Regions from separate parts of the Fictibacillus marinisediminis genome, predicted to be linked through region 1. Evidence: riboswitches for the same ligand, from Rfam matches in the RefSeq annotation. Region 1 holds a riboswitch; each other region holds the start of a gene.
What was found. Region 1 has a riboswitch for S-adenosylmethionine ahead of LCY76_RS14700 (methionine biosynthesis PLP-dependent protein). Riboswitches for the same ligand answer to the same signal wherever they lie in the genome.
Positions count from the first base shown of each region.

Region 2: another riboswitch for S-adenosylmethionine. It lies ahead of LCY76_RS03055 (sugar ABC transporter substrate-binding protein); the one in region 1 lies ahead of LCY76_RS14700 (methionine biosynthesis PLP-dependent protein).
Region 3: another riboswitch for S-adenosylmethionine. It lies ahead of LCY76_RS06145 (ABC transporter ATP-binding protein); the one in region 1 lies ahead of LCY76_RS14700 (methionine biosynthesis PLP-dependent protein).
Region 4: another riboswitch for S-adenosylmethionine. It lies ahead of LCY76_RS17295 (homocysteine synthase); the one in region 1 lies ahead of LCY76_RS14700 (methionine biosynthesis PLP-dependent protein).

Region 1 is NZ_JAIWJX010000002.1:2,747,642-2,751,083, reverse strand. It holds gene LCY76_RS14715 (CsbD family protein) at 42-245, shown strand; gene LCY76_RS14710 (carboxymuconolactone decarboxylase family protein) at 473-910, shown strand; gene LCY76_RS14705 (hypothetical protein) at 1,357-1,659, opposite strand; SAM riboswitch class I at 2,129-2,244, shown strand; gene LCY76_RS14700 (methionine biosynthesis PLP-dependent protein) at 2,319-3,437, shown strand; gene metC (cystathionine beta-lyase) at 3,430-3,442, shown strand, end outside.
Region 2 is NZ_JAIWJX010000002.1:538,672-542,113, reverse strand. It holds gene LCY76_RS03060 (sugar ABC transporter ATP-binding protein) at 1-456, opposite strand, end outside; gene LCY76_RS03055 (sugar ABC transporter substrate-binding protein) at 761-1,876, opposite strand; SAM riboswitch class I at 2,008-2,117, opposite strand; gene LCY76_RS03050 (hypothetical protein) at 2,236-2,943, opposite strand; gene cidR (cidABC operon transcriptional activator CidR) at 3,071-3,442, shown strand, end outside.
Region 3 is NZ_JAIWJX010000002.1:1,108,810-1,112,251, forward strand. It holds gene LCY76_RS06130 (NUDIX domain-containing protein) at 1-368, shown strand, start outside; gene LCY76_RS06135 (hypothetical protein) at 420-713, opposite strand; gene LCY76_RS06140 (VanW family protein) at 815-1,681, opposite strand; SAM riboswitch class I at 1,873-1,977, shown strand; gene LCY76_RS06145 (ABC transporter ATP-binding protein) at 2,276-3,043, shown strand; gene LCY76_RS06150 (ABC transporter permease) at 3,065-3,442, shown strand, end outside.
Region 4 is NZ_JAIWJX010000002.1:3,237,120-3,240,561, reverse strand. It holds gene LCY76_RS17300 (helix-turn-helix transcriptional regulator) at 1-618, shown strand, start outside; SAM riboswitch class I at 929-1,034, shown strand; gene LCY76_RS17295 (homocysteine synthase) at 1,317-2,621, shown strand; gene LCY76_RS17290 (VOC family protein) at 2,713-3,102, shown strand; gene LCY76_RS17285 (alpha/beta-type small acid-soluble spore protein) at 3,179-3,361, opposite strand.

The DNA of each region.
Region 1 (3,442 bases):
ACACCCTATGTAGACGGATAAAAGTGAAGGAGGAATTGAAAATGAATGAAGATCAAACAAAAGGGAAAATGGATCAGGCCAAAGGTGAAGCAAAAAGAGAGCTAGGCAAGCTCACTGGAGATGAAAGAACAGAAGCAGAAGGCAACAAAGACAAAGCAAAAGGAAACATCCGTGAAGGTTATGGCGATGCCAAAGAAAAAGCAACAGATACAGTAAACAGCTTATTTGATAATAAAAGAGATTAAGTAAAAGTGAAACAAGGCCAGCTCCGAAAGGGAGTGGCCTTGTTTTTTGATTAAATATCCCAATGTTGACGGAACCAAGTCACGAAACCGGCAATATTGTTTTGCACCGCCATTTCAACTACTCCCTGCTTGATGTATGAATAAATTTTAATTACTCTTTAATTTTTGTCACAAAACGAGGGAGTTAATTGTCTTATTAGTGATTGCAAATTAAGGAGGAATTGAGCATGGAAACAAGATTTTTAATGGGAAAGGTCAATCCAGGAGGTTATGAGGCAATGTTGAACCTTGAAAAATACGTCATTTCAACGAGTTTGGATAAAAAGCTTAAAGAATTAATCAAAATACGTGCCTCCCAAGTCAACGGCTGTGCCTATTGTATTGATATGCATACGAAAGATGCACGTAAAATGGGGGAGACCGAACAGCGTATCTATGCTTTGAATGGCTGGCGGGAGACTCCGTTCTTTTCTCCTGAAGAACGAGCAGTGCTTGCGCTGACAGAATCGATCACACTCGTAGCTGACTCCCATGTTCCAGATGAAGTATATAGGGAAGTAGCGGAACATTTTGAGGAAAAACAAATAGCGGAAATCATCATGCAAATCGTAACCATCAATGCATGGAACCGCATTGGAGTTTCAACAAGGTTAATGCCGGAATAGATCAGATTCATTAGCTATTAAAATGCAAATGGAGATACGGAAGGTAGCTTACGTATCTCCATTTTTATTGGAGCGTGACAGGTTTATTGACGATCCTGTAATAGGCATAAACCAAGAAATAAGTAATAAAATAGGAACAAAATGTCCAGTAAACTGTCCACCCATTATGGTATACAAGCTGGTGATTAAGCAGGGATAGATACTCTAATCCAGTTGTTCCGATTGAGAAAAGAAAGATCAGAAGTAAATCATTCTTTTTACTAGTGTGAAGGGGGCGACCAATAACACGAGTTTACAGTACTTATTTAAAAGAAATACACCTGCCAACCAAGGCAGAACCATATAAAGAAGATAAGAGGCCAACATGCTATCACCAAATTTATGAATTTGGTGATAGCATGTTTCATTTTCTTCGCTTTCATTCAAAACGAAGAAAAAAGGCTATTCTATTTTACAGGTGCAATAAAAAAGGAACAGTATTTTGAATTAATGAACAGTTGATGTAATCGAATATCCAGCTGTTCATCTATAGATTTCGGAATGGTTATCACTCCTTTTTTATTAATCTTTATATATTTGGCTCCCTTTACTTCGTTTATGGTATTGGCCTGAATGATGATTAAGTCGTCTTTTTTACATACAGTCAGGAGGTCATTTTCTGTTATGTTAAATTCCTCTCTCCAAACGGCAGGCAGCAAAATGACACGATTTTTACCAGGCATATAGTATTTATCTGTTTCAACTATCAACTGTCAGACTCCCTTAATTAGTAGTTTTTAATAAATATTACCATGCCTGATATTTTTTTAAACTGATAAAAACGTTTCAATTTTACTCAGGAGATTTAGGTTAAAAGCTATTAATTGCTTAATTTTGCGCGTTAAACCGACTATTTGCCTGCGAATATGGTAAATGGAACCAATGTTCTCTGAAAACCTCTTTAAATACAGGACTAAAATCATCAGGTGAAAATGTAATAAAGGTAGGGGCTGATTGAGAAAACAAAAAAAGAAAAAAGCTAACTCATCGTTTATCAGAAGAGTTAGCCCTTTTACTAAAGTACGTCCCGAATCTTAACTTTCGAGTACCTTACCAATACAGCTGGTAATGTAACAAAGGTTAATTGAAATTTTAAAAAAGCATGTTTTTTGAAATACCTATTGAAACATTCAGAATATTATTGTAGAGTATAAAGTACAATTTGATACGTGATTTGTTTTCTTATCAAGAGAGGTAGAGGGAATGGCCCGATGACACCTCAGCAACCTTCAGCCGCAGATGGCTGAAAAGGTGCTAAGTCCATCAAGTTCGTTAATGAACTTGAAAGATAAGAGGAACGACAATTGATATTTTTCAAAAGTCTTCTTCTTAGAAGGCTTTTTTTATTTTATTTATTAGGAGGATCTCCATGTATAAAACGGAAACAAAGCTTGCCCAGATCGGCAACCGAAGTGAAGACCGTACAGGATCAGTAAATCCGCCCGTCTATTTTTCCACGGCTTATCGCCATACCGGAATAGGAGAATCAAGCGGATATGATTATATACGCACCGGCAATCCGACACGTCAGCTGCTGGAACAGGCAATAGCGGATCTCGAAGGAGCAGACCAGGGCTTTGCGTGCAGTTCAGGAATGTCCGCGATCGCCACGATCCTTTCCCTTTTTCAAGCGGGGGATGAATGGATCGTATCGAGCGATTTATACGGCGGGACCTATCGGTTATTGGAAGAAGGCTACAAAAAATGGGGTCTGTCCTGTAAATACGTAGATACGGCCAATACACTTGAAATCGAGCAGGCGATCACAGCTAAGACAAAAGCGATATTTCTTGAAACTCCGACAAATCCCTTAATGGAAACCTGTGATATACAAGCCATTACGGCTATCGGAAGGGAACATGATCTCTTGGTCATTGTTGACAATACGTTCTATACACCTTTGCTGCAAAAGCCGATCGAGCTTGGAGCAGATATCGTCATTCACAGTGCAACCAAGTATTTGGGCGGTCACAACGATGTACTCGCAGGGCTTGTCGCTGCCAAAGGAAAAAAACTTTGTGAAGAGCTGTCCTATTATCATAATGCCTCGGGAGCTGTGCTAAGTCCGTTTGATGCCTGGCTGTTGATGAGAGGCATGAAAACCTTGGCATTAAGGATGAAAAAGCATGAAGAAAACGCAAAGGCGGTTGTTGGATTTCTCCAAGAACATGAAGCCATTGCTGATGTGCTTTATCCGGGAAGAGGAGGAATGATCTCCTTTCGCCTTCGTAAAGAAGAGTGGGTGCCTGGCTTTCTGAAGGCTGTTTCACTGATCACATTTGCGGAAAGCCTGGGAGGCGTCGAAAGCTTCGTCACCTATCCGGCTACTCAGACACATGCCGATATTCCGGATGACATTCGCATCAAGCGAGGTGTGTGCAATCGTCTCGTGAGGCTGTCTGTTGGAATTGAGGATGAAAAGGACCTGATAGATGACTTATCGCAAGCACTCCAAATCGTTCAGAAGGAGGCAATCCCCCATGAGTGACTATT
Region 2 (3,442 bases), 2.2 Mb from region 1:
CATCTGCTTTTGAGCAAGAGTAAGCTCACTGACCAGCTTTTTGGAAGAAACGTTAATGTTCATCTCTTCTAAAATTTGCGATGCCTTCTTATGCAGCTGTTTCCATCTTACAAGCTGCTTTTTACCCATCTCGTTGATCAGATCATGCAGCAGAATATTTTCACCAACGGTTAAATACGGGATCAGTGCGATGTCAACCTCTTGATGGACGATTTGAATTCCTTCGTCCAGGGCATCTCTCGGCAAAGTGATGGCCGCTTTTTTTCCGTCCAAATGAATCTCGCCCGTGTAATGATTGTAGGCTCCCGACAGAATCTTCATGAGGGTCGACTTCCCAGCCCCGTTCGCTCCGATCAGCGCATGAACCCGGCCGGTTTCACTGGCAAAGCTTACACGATTCAACGCTTTTACACCCGGAAACTCAATACTTATATCCTTCATCTCCAACAGAGCCATCTGCTTCTCCCCTTCCCTCAAAGCAAACACTCTCTTAACTTTAAAAAGAGAGTGTGCGTTTTCATTTTGCATAAATAAAATTTCATTTTGATTAGCTTTCTTACATACATCACATACTGATGTGTGCAAGAGACCCTCAAATCTTTTACTTTACATTTATGAAATGGGACTGCTGGTGTAGTATGAGCCAGCAATTGTAAAATTGAATAGCCGAAAATTGAACTCAAGAAAAAGAGCTCGCTTTTTCTTGTGCGGTTCAATTTATTAGGCTATTCAAGTCCCATTCTTTTCCTGAGAGTTTCAGTTATTTTTGGTAGTGATCCTTAAGTGTCTTCATCCAATCTTCCTCAAATGCATCAGACTGGCCCCAGCCTTTAATTTCCTTGGACAGGTTGACCATGTTCACACCCTCGTTTGATTTTTGCAGATCCTTTTGTGAAACAAGTGAAGCTTTCAAATCATATTTTTGAGGTGTTTTTTCACCCGCAAGCTTTTTAGCAAGAATTCTCATATCCACTGCCCCGATGAGCTTAGGATCCACAGCTGCTGTGTATTTCCAAGAGCTGTTCTTTTTCTGGATTTCTTGAAGGTCTGCATTGGAGACGTCGATACCGTAAATTTTGATTTCATTGCGTCCCGCTTCTTTAATCGCACGTGCAGCCCCGATCGCAAAGGCATCCCATGTGGCAAAAATGGCATCAATCTCGCCTCTTTTATGTTTGTTCAGCATGGCCGTCACCGCATTTTGCGTCTGGACCGACGTATCTGCAGAAGCAACGCCAAAGCGCTCTACTTCCTTGATTCCCGGGTTATTCTTCAATGTTTCTTTAAAGACGGCGTTGCGTCGCACCATCGGCGGGAACCCGTCTACCCAAAGATAAACGATGTTGGCTTTTCCTTTGTTCTCTTTAACGAGCTGATCGAGAGCCAGCTTGGCAAGGGCTTCATCGTCCTGAGACGTAAGTGTGACACCGCCTACTTTCGCGAGGTCCGGATTGGAATCAAACGTCACCACGTTCTTTCCTTTTTCCCGCAGTTTCTTAATATCGTTTATGGTAGCCGCATCATCACCGTGAGAGATGATAAAACCGTCGTAATTCTCATCAGCCGCCTGGGCAATCGCATCATGGAACTTGGCGGTATCACCGTTTGCTGTGTAGGTATCAACGGTAAAACCAAGTGCCTCCCCTTCCGCTTTAGCACCTGCTAAAAATTGAGCTGTATGATCATCACCGCCGATTTTACGGATAACCTTGATTCGGGCTCCCTGCCCTTTGGCAAACCGCTTTGGCACGTTATCGAACGAGACCTTTTCATGTTTGCCAGCTGATGAAGCGGTATTGCTTCCGGATGAACAGCCTGTTAATAAAAGTGATAAAGCGACCGCGGAGATTGCCGCGCAATTGATGAATCGTTTCATTTCCCCAACTCCCTTTTTTGTATATCTCTCTTCTCAAGGGGGCACGGGACCAGCGAAATAAGCCCCACCACGTAAAAAAACCTCTCTGGAAAAAGAGAGGTTTCATCGCATATGTATAACGGATTCGTCCTCTCTTATCTCTCAAAACAGACATGCTGTTTTGCTGGAATTAGCACCAATTCCATTACGGAACGGTTGCTGGGCGTCATAGGGCCAGTCCCTCTGCCACTCTTGATAAGAGAATGAATATTTAATTTTTAGAAAATATAGTTATTACTTTAATCTGCAAAAGGGAGAAAGTCAATGGTTTTTTTATCATATAAAAAACCTCTCCACAACGAGAGGTTAATCCACCAGGCTTATCCTCGGATATCCCCGCCAAAGATCGCAACGTTCTGCATCTCCGCACCAAACTCACTGCCATTCCACTTCAGGGTAGTCTGGACATAGCCAAGGCGGTCAGCGTTATATCGGCCGGCGATGTTTTGGTAAGCCAGCAGTTCATACACGCCATTTCGGTCAAAGTCCACCGGGTAAAGACCGCTTAAAGGTGAGACAAATCCTTGTATGGGAGCCTTTAATTTTCCATTCGGGTAGTAAATCTCAGACAAGTATTCCTTGTCCTTCGTACTCAAATCGATGATAAATTTTTGCTTCAGGCTGTAGCTGTTCACCTGTGCTTTATATTGGTCCAGATAAAAAACCCTGTACTTCAATTGGTCACTGAATACACCAGAGTCAAAAAGCGGCCCGAACTGCCCTCCTCTGTAGGCAAATACATAGGCATTGATCATGCCGCCGCTGCCTCCCGTATCCATAACGACCATGATGTCTTCTACCTTATCTCCTGTAAAATCCCCGAGAAAAAGGGTAGGATTGTACCCTGAGTTTTCTTTAAGAGGGAGTTGCACATACTGGTTGGTCCCTCCGTCCTGAACGACGGCCGCAATGTTCACCCAGTATGGACTATCCGCTGTTTTTTCAGCAGTAAGATACACCGTATCAATGGAACCGTCGCCCGCCACATTTCCCCTTTTCACATCCACAACCTGCCGCTGTCTGTACATCTGCCATCCCAGCCTTCCCACTCTCAATAAAACAGTATATGCATATTCGCCCTATTTTGGTTTTTATTCTGCAATCGTGATAAACTACAGAAAAATAACGCCGTTCATGCGGCAAGCAGGTGCATTCGTGGATATTAAACAATTACAGTATTTTATTGAAGTGGCAAAATATAACAGCTTTACACGGGCGGCTGATGCCCTTTTCATCACCCAGCCAACCATCAGCAAAATGATCAAGAATCTGGAGGATGAGCTTGGGGTTGTCCTTTTTGACCGCTCACGAAAGGGACTGACACTTACGGATGCCGGCCAGACCATATTTGACCAGGCCAAGCTGGTCGATAAAGCATTCAACAATCTGGAGATGGAGCTGGACAACCTGCTCGGATTAAAAAAAGGGCATATTCGGATTGGGCTTCCTCCGATTTTTGATCCCCGCCTTTTTCCAAAATTGATCGGCAGTTTTCATGACAGATATCCCCACATTACCTTCGAGCTT
Region 3 (3,442 bases), 1.6 Mb from region 1:
ATTCCCCAGTGACCTATCATACGCCCAGCTGGAATTATCCTGAAACAAAAGTGAGGGCACAGGATTCACAAGGAATGGCTCCCGTTCTGATTAAAGGAGTAAACGGTGAATATTCTGTCATGTACTTTGGGGAGTCCATGGATAAGCCTGTACCATCTTCTGAAGCGAGAGCAATTGTATTATTGAAACCGGCAGATATTGTGCTAATTTGCAGCAGGACGCTGACTTTTGGTGAGTATATAACCCGCAATGGAATTGTTGTAGAAAGAGAGAAGATGGACCGTAATCTTAATCTGGTGCCCTTTCCGCAGCTTCGTTTTTTATCCAGGCTTTTAAAAGAAAATCCAGCGTGGCTCAAAGGTATTTAAGGAAAATAAAAAAGCTCAGCATTACGCTGAGCTGTAAAGGTTAATGATTGATTATTGAAACAGTCCGGAATGAAGCACTTCATTCGCTGCAGAAACAACATTGAACAAGAAAGCTCCCCACCATACAAGACGGCCTCGGGAAGAAACTTTGCTCCATCTTGCTCCCTTGCCATGTTCTTTGAAATAAATAAGAGCAGCAAGGGCCGTTATATTAAAGAAGATCATGCTCCAGCGGGCTACAACAAGGTAAGTCGGACTTACTAATCCACCGGCAAGCAGCAATCCATTGATTAAGAACAGCATATAGAAAAACGGAAGACTTTTCATGTCATCACTTCTCTCCAAGATGATCAAATCCTCGTTTATTCTATCACCGTAATTATGAAATTGGAATGGGTTTGCTCAATGGTTAACAATGTTGACACAATTACTGACCGAACCTGATATCAGGGCTTTTTCGAAGGAACATGTATGACATCAGAAGATGAAATCATCACCATCATGCTCCCTCCATAGGTTTTGGCCCGGATCAGGATCGGCTGGTTATAACGGTTTTGAAAACGGAAATCAGGCCCGTACCAGCTGACGGTCGCATCCCTGCCTTTTGGAACATAAGGTACACTTCGGCTGTGTGAAAAACGCTGCACAATATGAAGTCCAGCCCGGTCCACGGCATTAAAAAGAGTAGAGGAGACCTGGCAGATTCCTCCGCCGACTCCTTCTGAAAGCTCTCCACGAACAATAACAGGTGCACGCATGTACCCTTTGTCAGTAGTCCGTCTGCCTACGACCCCGTTAAAGGAAAAGGTCTCTCCAGGAAACACGACTTGATTATCAATCGCTTTTGCGGCAAGTGAAATATTATGGGTCCTGGATGAATGAGAACGGTTGAAATAGGTAACATACTGAGCAAGGTGATTGGTCCTGATATTTCCGAGCAGCTCACTGTCAACCCTGGGATGTACGGTTAATTGAGGGATTTCAAGTTTAGCAGGTCCCTTGCTGAAGAAATTGGCATAAAACTGTTCTTTAAACGCTTTCTTATAAAGCATGGATCCGTTTTCTCCAGGCATGATGCCTCCAGATTCGTTGATCTTTGCATTAATAGGCGGACGGTAGACCTGTCTTTCCAATTTTAACGTGAACAACTCGAGTTTTTCACTATCGATCATTGGTGTACCCGGAAGCGGAATCATAAAATCTTTTCGATCGATAATTGCGATGGTTTGGCCTTGCTGCATCAATGATATACTCGCCGGCGTACTGACGGGCTGTACGGCCAGCAGCATACCGGTTAACCATGAAAGTAACATAAAGAACAACCTCCCAACAATTAGTATGTTGAAGGATGTATCGTTTTATGTGCAGGGGATCGCTCAATATATTGGCAGAGCCAAGCACTTTTTAGATTTTTCGAAAAAGTTATTGACTTTCCATTCCATACCTGTTTTAATAACAATTAATCCGATGAGATTTATATGATTTAAAAAAACTACATAATCGTTTCTTATTATGAGAGGTGGAGGGAATTGGCCCCATGAAACCTCGGCAGCGGACTCTTTCAGAGAACTGTGCCAAATCCAACAAGCAGCAGCTTGGACGATAAGGAAGGCGGAACATGAATTATACTTCCCCTTACACGTCCATGACAGGTAAGGGGAAGTTTTTTATGTGTGAGTAAAAAAATATCGTACAGCTGATTGGTAAACCAAAGGCCGTGTCTTGACATTAGCAGACATGGCCTTTGGTTTTCTTTCGTTCCTGGACCTGTTTTCATTTGAAAGGGGGAATTTTATTCGCTGCAATTGTTCAAAACGATACGTCGACCGGACAACCGGAGGCTTCCTAAAAAGGAGGTTTCCGGTTGTTTTCTTTTTGCCAAAACGAAATGAAGAAGGGAGATCGTAATGACTTTACTGCAAATTAGTAAACTCGATCGGAGTTTTGAGACGGGAAAAGGCGTGACAAAAGCACTTGAACAAATTGATCTCAATGTGAATCAAGGAGAATTTATCACGGTGATCGGCCCGAGCGGCTGCGGGAAAAGTACCTTATTAAAAATAATTGCTGGATTGGATACAAGCCATGAGGGCTCTGTATTACTGGATAACCAAAAAGTTTCAGGACCAAGTATTGATAAAGGATTTATTTTTCAAGAACCCAGGTTGTTTCCCTGGCTGACAGTGGAAAAAAATATTGCGGCCAACTTGCCTGTGAAAGAAAATGCTACACAAGGAAGAGTACGAGAGCTGATTAACTTGGTCCGGCTGGAGGGTTTTGAAAATGCCTATCCAAAAGAGCTGTCGGGAGGAATGGCTCAGCGGGTATCCATCGCAAGAGCCCTGCTCAGAAATCCTAAGGTTCTCCTCCTGGATGAACCATTTGGAGCGTTGGATGCCTTTACCCGGTCACATATGCAAGAGGTGCTGCTCGATATCTGGCAGAAAAACCGGACGACTATGATCTTTGTGACTCACGACATCGATGAGGCCATCTATCTTGCCAGCCGAGTCGTGATCATGAATCCCCGGCCCGGCACGATTCGGGAAGTGATACCGATTGAGCTGAATCATCCCCGAAGAAAAACAGATCCTGCCTTCCAGGAAATACGTCAGCGTGTGTTGAGTGAATTTGAAAAAGTAGAGGAATTCGAGAAAACTGCAGCCGTCCGATAACGATGCAAAGGAGATGAAGTGATGAGCAATCAGACTGGAGTATTAACAAGAACGACTGTAGAGCGTAAACAAAGCATCAAGGAATCAGCAACAAAAAAACAGAGCAAAAACCCATTCCAATCCCATTTGGCAAGAGGATTGGCACTCCCGGTTTTTATCATCATTGTTTGGGAACTGGCAGGTGCTTACGGGCTGATTTCTGCCACCTTGCTGCCGAGGCCGAGTGAAATCCTTATCGCATTTAAAGAATTGATTCGTACCGGGGAATTATTCACACATTTTAAAATCAGCTTGTTCCGGGCGCTTACAGGATTTTTAATTGGCGGGGGACTTGGGCTTTTGGCCGGGCTGGCCGTCGGTTTCTCGAGCAAAACAGAGCAATCACTTGATCCTACGTTT
Region 4 (3,442 bases), 490 kb from region 1:
ACCCGTTCTGAAATCATTCATATGCTTAAGCGATATAGAAAATTGACGGTTACTGAAATGGCCAGCCGCCTGGGGATTACCGAGATGGCTGTCAGGCGCCACTTAAATACATTAGAGAGAGACAGGCTCGTTGAAACCACCCTGGTCCGCCAGGCCATGGGACGGCCGCTGAATGTGTATCAGCTCTCCGAAGAAGCGGATGAACAATTTCCGCGCAACTATTCGGGGCTGACCGTTGAATTTATGAGAGACATTCAGGAGATTGCCGGTGAGAAAGCTGTGCATGAATTGTTTGTCCGCCGGGAAAACCGCTTAAATGATAAGTATAAGAAACGGATGGAGAATAAGAGCTTTGAGCAAAAGGTGGCAGAACTCGCCGACATTCAAAACGAAGCCGGCTATATGGTCGAGTGGGAAAAAACAGAAGACGGCCAGTATGAATTAAAAGAATTCAACTGCCCGATTGCCAAAGTAGCAAATGAATATCAGCATGCCTGCTCATGTGAGCTTTCTTTATTCCAGAGAATGCTCGGTACAGACCATGTGGAACGCACAGAGTGTCTTGCTAAAGGCGGCTCGTATTGCAAATATTTGATTTCCGAAGAGAAAAACGCATAAAACCCTACTGGCCGATCCGCCAATAGGGTTATTTTTTATTGGATTTTTACGATCATCCGCTCTTTATTCTTTCCATCTGTTGACGCACGAAGGACGTCAGGAAGCTCCATCAAAGGTGCTCTCTTTTTCCATATCCCATCAACTCTGTTTTTAAGGTATTGCTGACTGCAGCAGAAAATAAAAAATGCAAAGTTTCGAACATCGGCCCTGGGGAGCGTGCCAAAAACTTGGCCACTCTCCTATCGTGAAAAAAGGGTTGACTTCAACATTAAAGTTCAGTATTATTCAAAATAACTTAATATTCAGATGTATCTTATCCAGAGAGGTGGAGGGACTGACCCGATGAAACCCGGCAACCAGCAGAAATGCATGGTGCTAATTTCAGCAGAACACGCAAATGTTCTGAAAGATGAGAGCCGACGGTGAAAACTGCGACCTCTTCTTTTAGAAGAGGTCTTTTTGATTGTCCAGCTTCAGTGCCCAATGCAGCTAAGGTCCTCGATAGATGAAAAGGAAGATCTTCTTTTCATCCTAGTCGTCTTCGTTCTTCTCCCTCAACACAAAAAACGTGTTGCTTGAGAAGAACTCCAGCGCTTGTCGGACCTTAGTAGGGCACTTCAGCTTTTCTTGTTGGCTAACATTTTACTCAGATCCTTGCCTCTGTTTAAACCACTACATTTTAGAAGGAGAGATTGAACATGAGTGAAGAAAGAGAATATGGTTTTGAGACGGTTTCATTGCACGAGGGACAGAAAGTAGATCCGACAACAGGCGCGAGGGCGGTTCCGATTTACCAGACAACGTCTTATCAGTTCAACAGTACGGAGCACGCAGCCAACCTTTTTGGTTTAAAAGAGTTTGGGAATATTTACAGCAGAATCATGAACCCGACACAGGATGCGTTTGAACAGACGATTGCAAAGCTTGAAGGCGGTGTAGGAGCGCTGGCGGTGGCATCCGGCCAGGCGGCGATTACGTATTCCATATTAAACATAGCGGGAGCAGGTGACGAAATTGTAGCGTCTGGCTCTTTATATGGCGGAACGTATAACTTGTTTGCGAATACACTTCCGAAGCTCGGAATCAATTTTAAATTTGCAGATGTGGATAACCTTCAGTCCTTCCGTGATGCCATTACTGAAAAGACAAAAGCCGTTTACATCGAGACGATCGGGAATCCGAAAATTGACGTGGCAGATATCTCGGCCATTGCAGAAATTGCTCATGAAGCAGGTGTTCCCCTTATCGTAGACAATACGTTTGCGACACCATATCTTTGCCGTCCGATCGAGCATGGAGCAGACATTGTCGTTCATTCCGCTACAAAATTCATTGGCGGACACGGCACATCGATTGGAGGATTAATCATAGATTCCGGTAAGTTTGATTGGACGAACGGCAAATTCCCGGGACTTACGGAGCCGGATGAAAGCTATAATGGCGTCGTTTATACGGAAGCAGTCGGACCGCTGGCTTATATTATCAAGGCGCGTGTCCAATTGCTCAGAGACCTCGGTTCTTGCGTATCGCCGTTTAACTCCTTCCTCTTTATTCAAGGGTTAGAAACGCTGGCACTGCGTGTAGAACGGCATAGTGAAAATGCCCTGAAGGTGGCGAAATACCTAAAAGAACATCCTGCTGTCGACTGGGTGAACTATCCTGGATTAGAAGATAACAAGTTTAATGAGCTGGCGCAGAAATATTTGCCTAAAGGTGCTGGTGCTATCCTCACTTTCGGGGTAAAAGGCGGTGTAGAAGAAGGAAGAAAGCTCATCGAAAGTGTGAAGTTATTCTCTCACTTGGCGAACGTTGGGGATTCCAAATCTTTGATTATCCATCCGGCAAGCACTACGCATCAGCAGCTGACAGAGGAAGAGCAGCTTAGAGCAGGAGTATCGCCTGAGATGGTAAGGCTATCGGTGGGCATTGAAACGATTGATGATATTATCTATGATCTCGAGCAGGCACTAGCGGTAATAAGTCCGGTTCCAAGCGGCCAGTAATTGTTATGTTCAATAAACTCCCTTTCTACTATACTTAAGACAAGTATGAAATTTTCAGGTGAATGAATCGAAATTGGAAGGGATGTTTGGTATGGCTGTAAGAAAGCTTGAGCATATAGGAATTATGGTTGAAAACTTGGAAGAATCCATTTCCTTTTACCGTGACATCATAGGTTTGGATGTAATCAACCGAATGAAACACTCCAAGCCAGGAATCGAACTAGTTTTTTTGGGACTGGAAGGGGAGATCCTGGTTGAGCTGGTAGGAGGCCACAATAGACAGCTGGCTGAAGAAGGAAAAGTGAATCATGTGGCGTTTACCGTAGATGATCTCTCGAAAGAAATTCAGGAGCTGAAGAATCATAGCGTTCTGTTAGTCGAAGATAAGGAGACATCGTTGCCGGATGGTTCTCAGTATATTTTCTTCTATGGCCCTGACCGGGAGAGAATTGAATATTTTCAGCCAGGAACGCCGAAATAAAAACCAGGAGGGAATCCCTCCTGGTTTTTTGATATCAATGAAAACTTGAAAAGATGTGATGTCTAGCTACTTTCTTTCAAAGCTGTTGCTCAGCCATCTGTACGAGGCGCTTCGTGATCTCGCCGCCAACCGAACCGTTCTGTCTAGACGTCGTATCTGCTCCTAAAGAAACACCAAACTCCCTGGCAATCTCCTGTTTCATTTGATTCAATGCGTTTTGTACTCCAGAAACAACAGTTTCATTTATATTTTTAGACATAAGATGACCTCCTTTTTTCTTATCGTGCACTCCAAATGGAAAAAAATACATAAAGGGGAAAAGGAGAGATAAGGGGTTCGA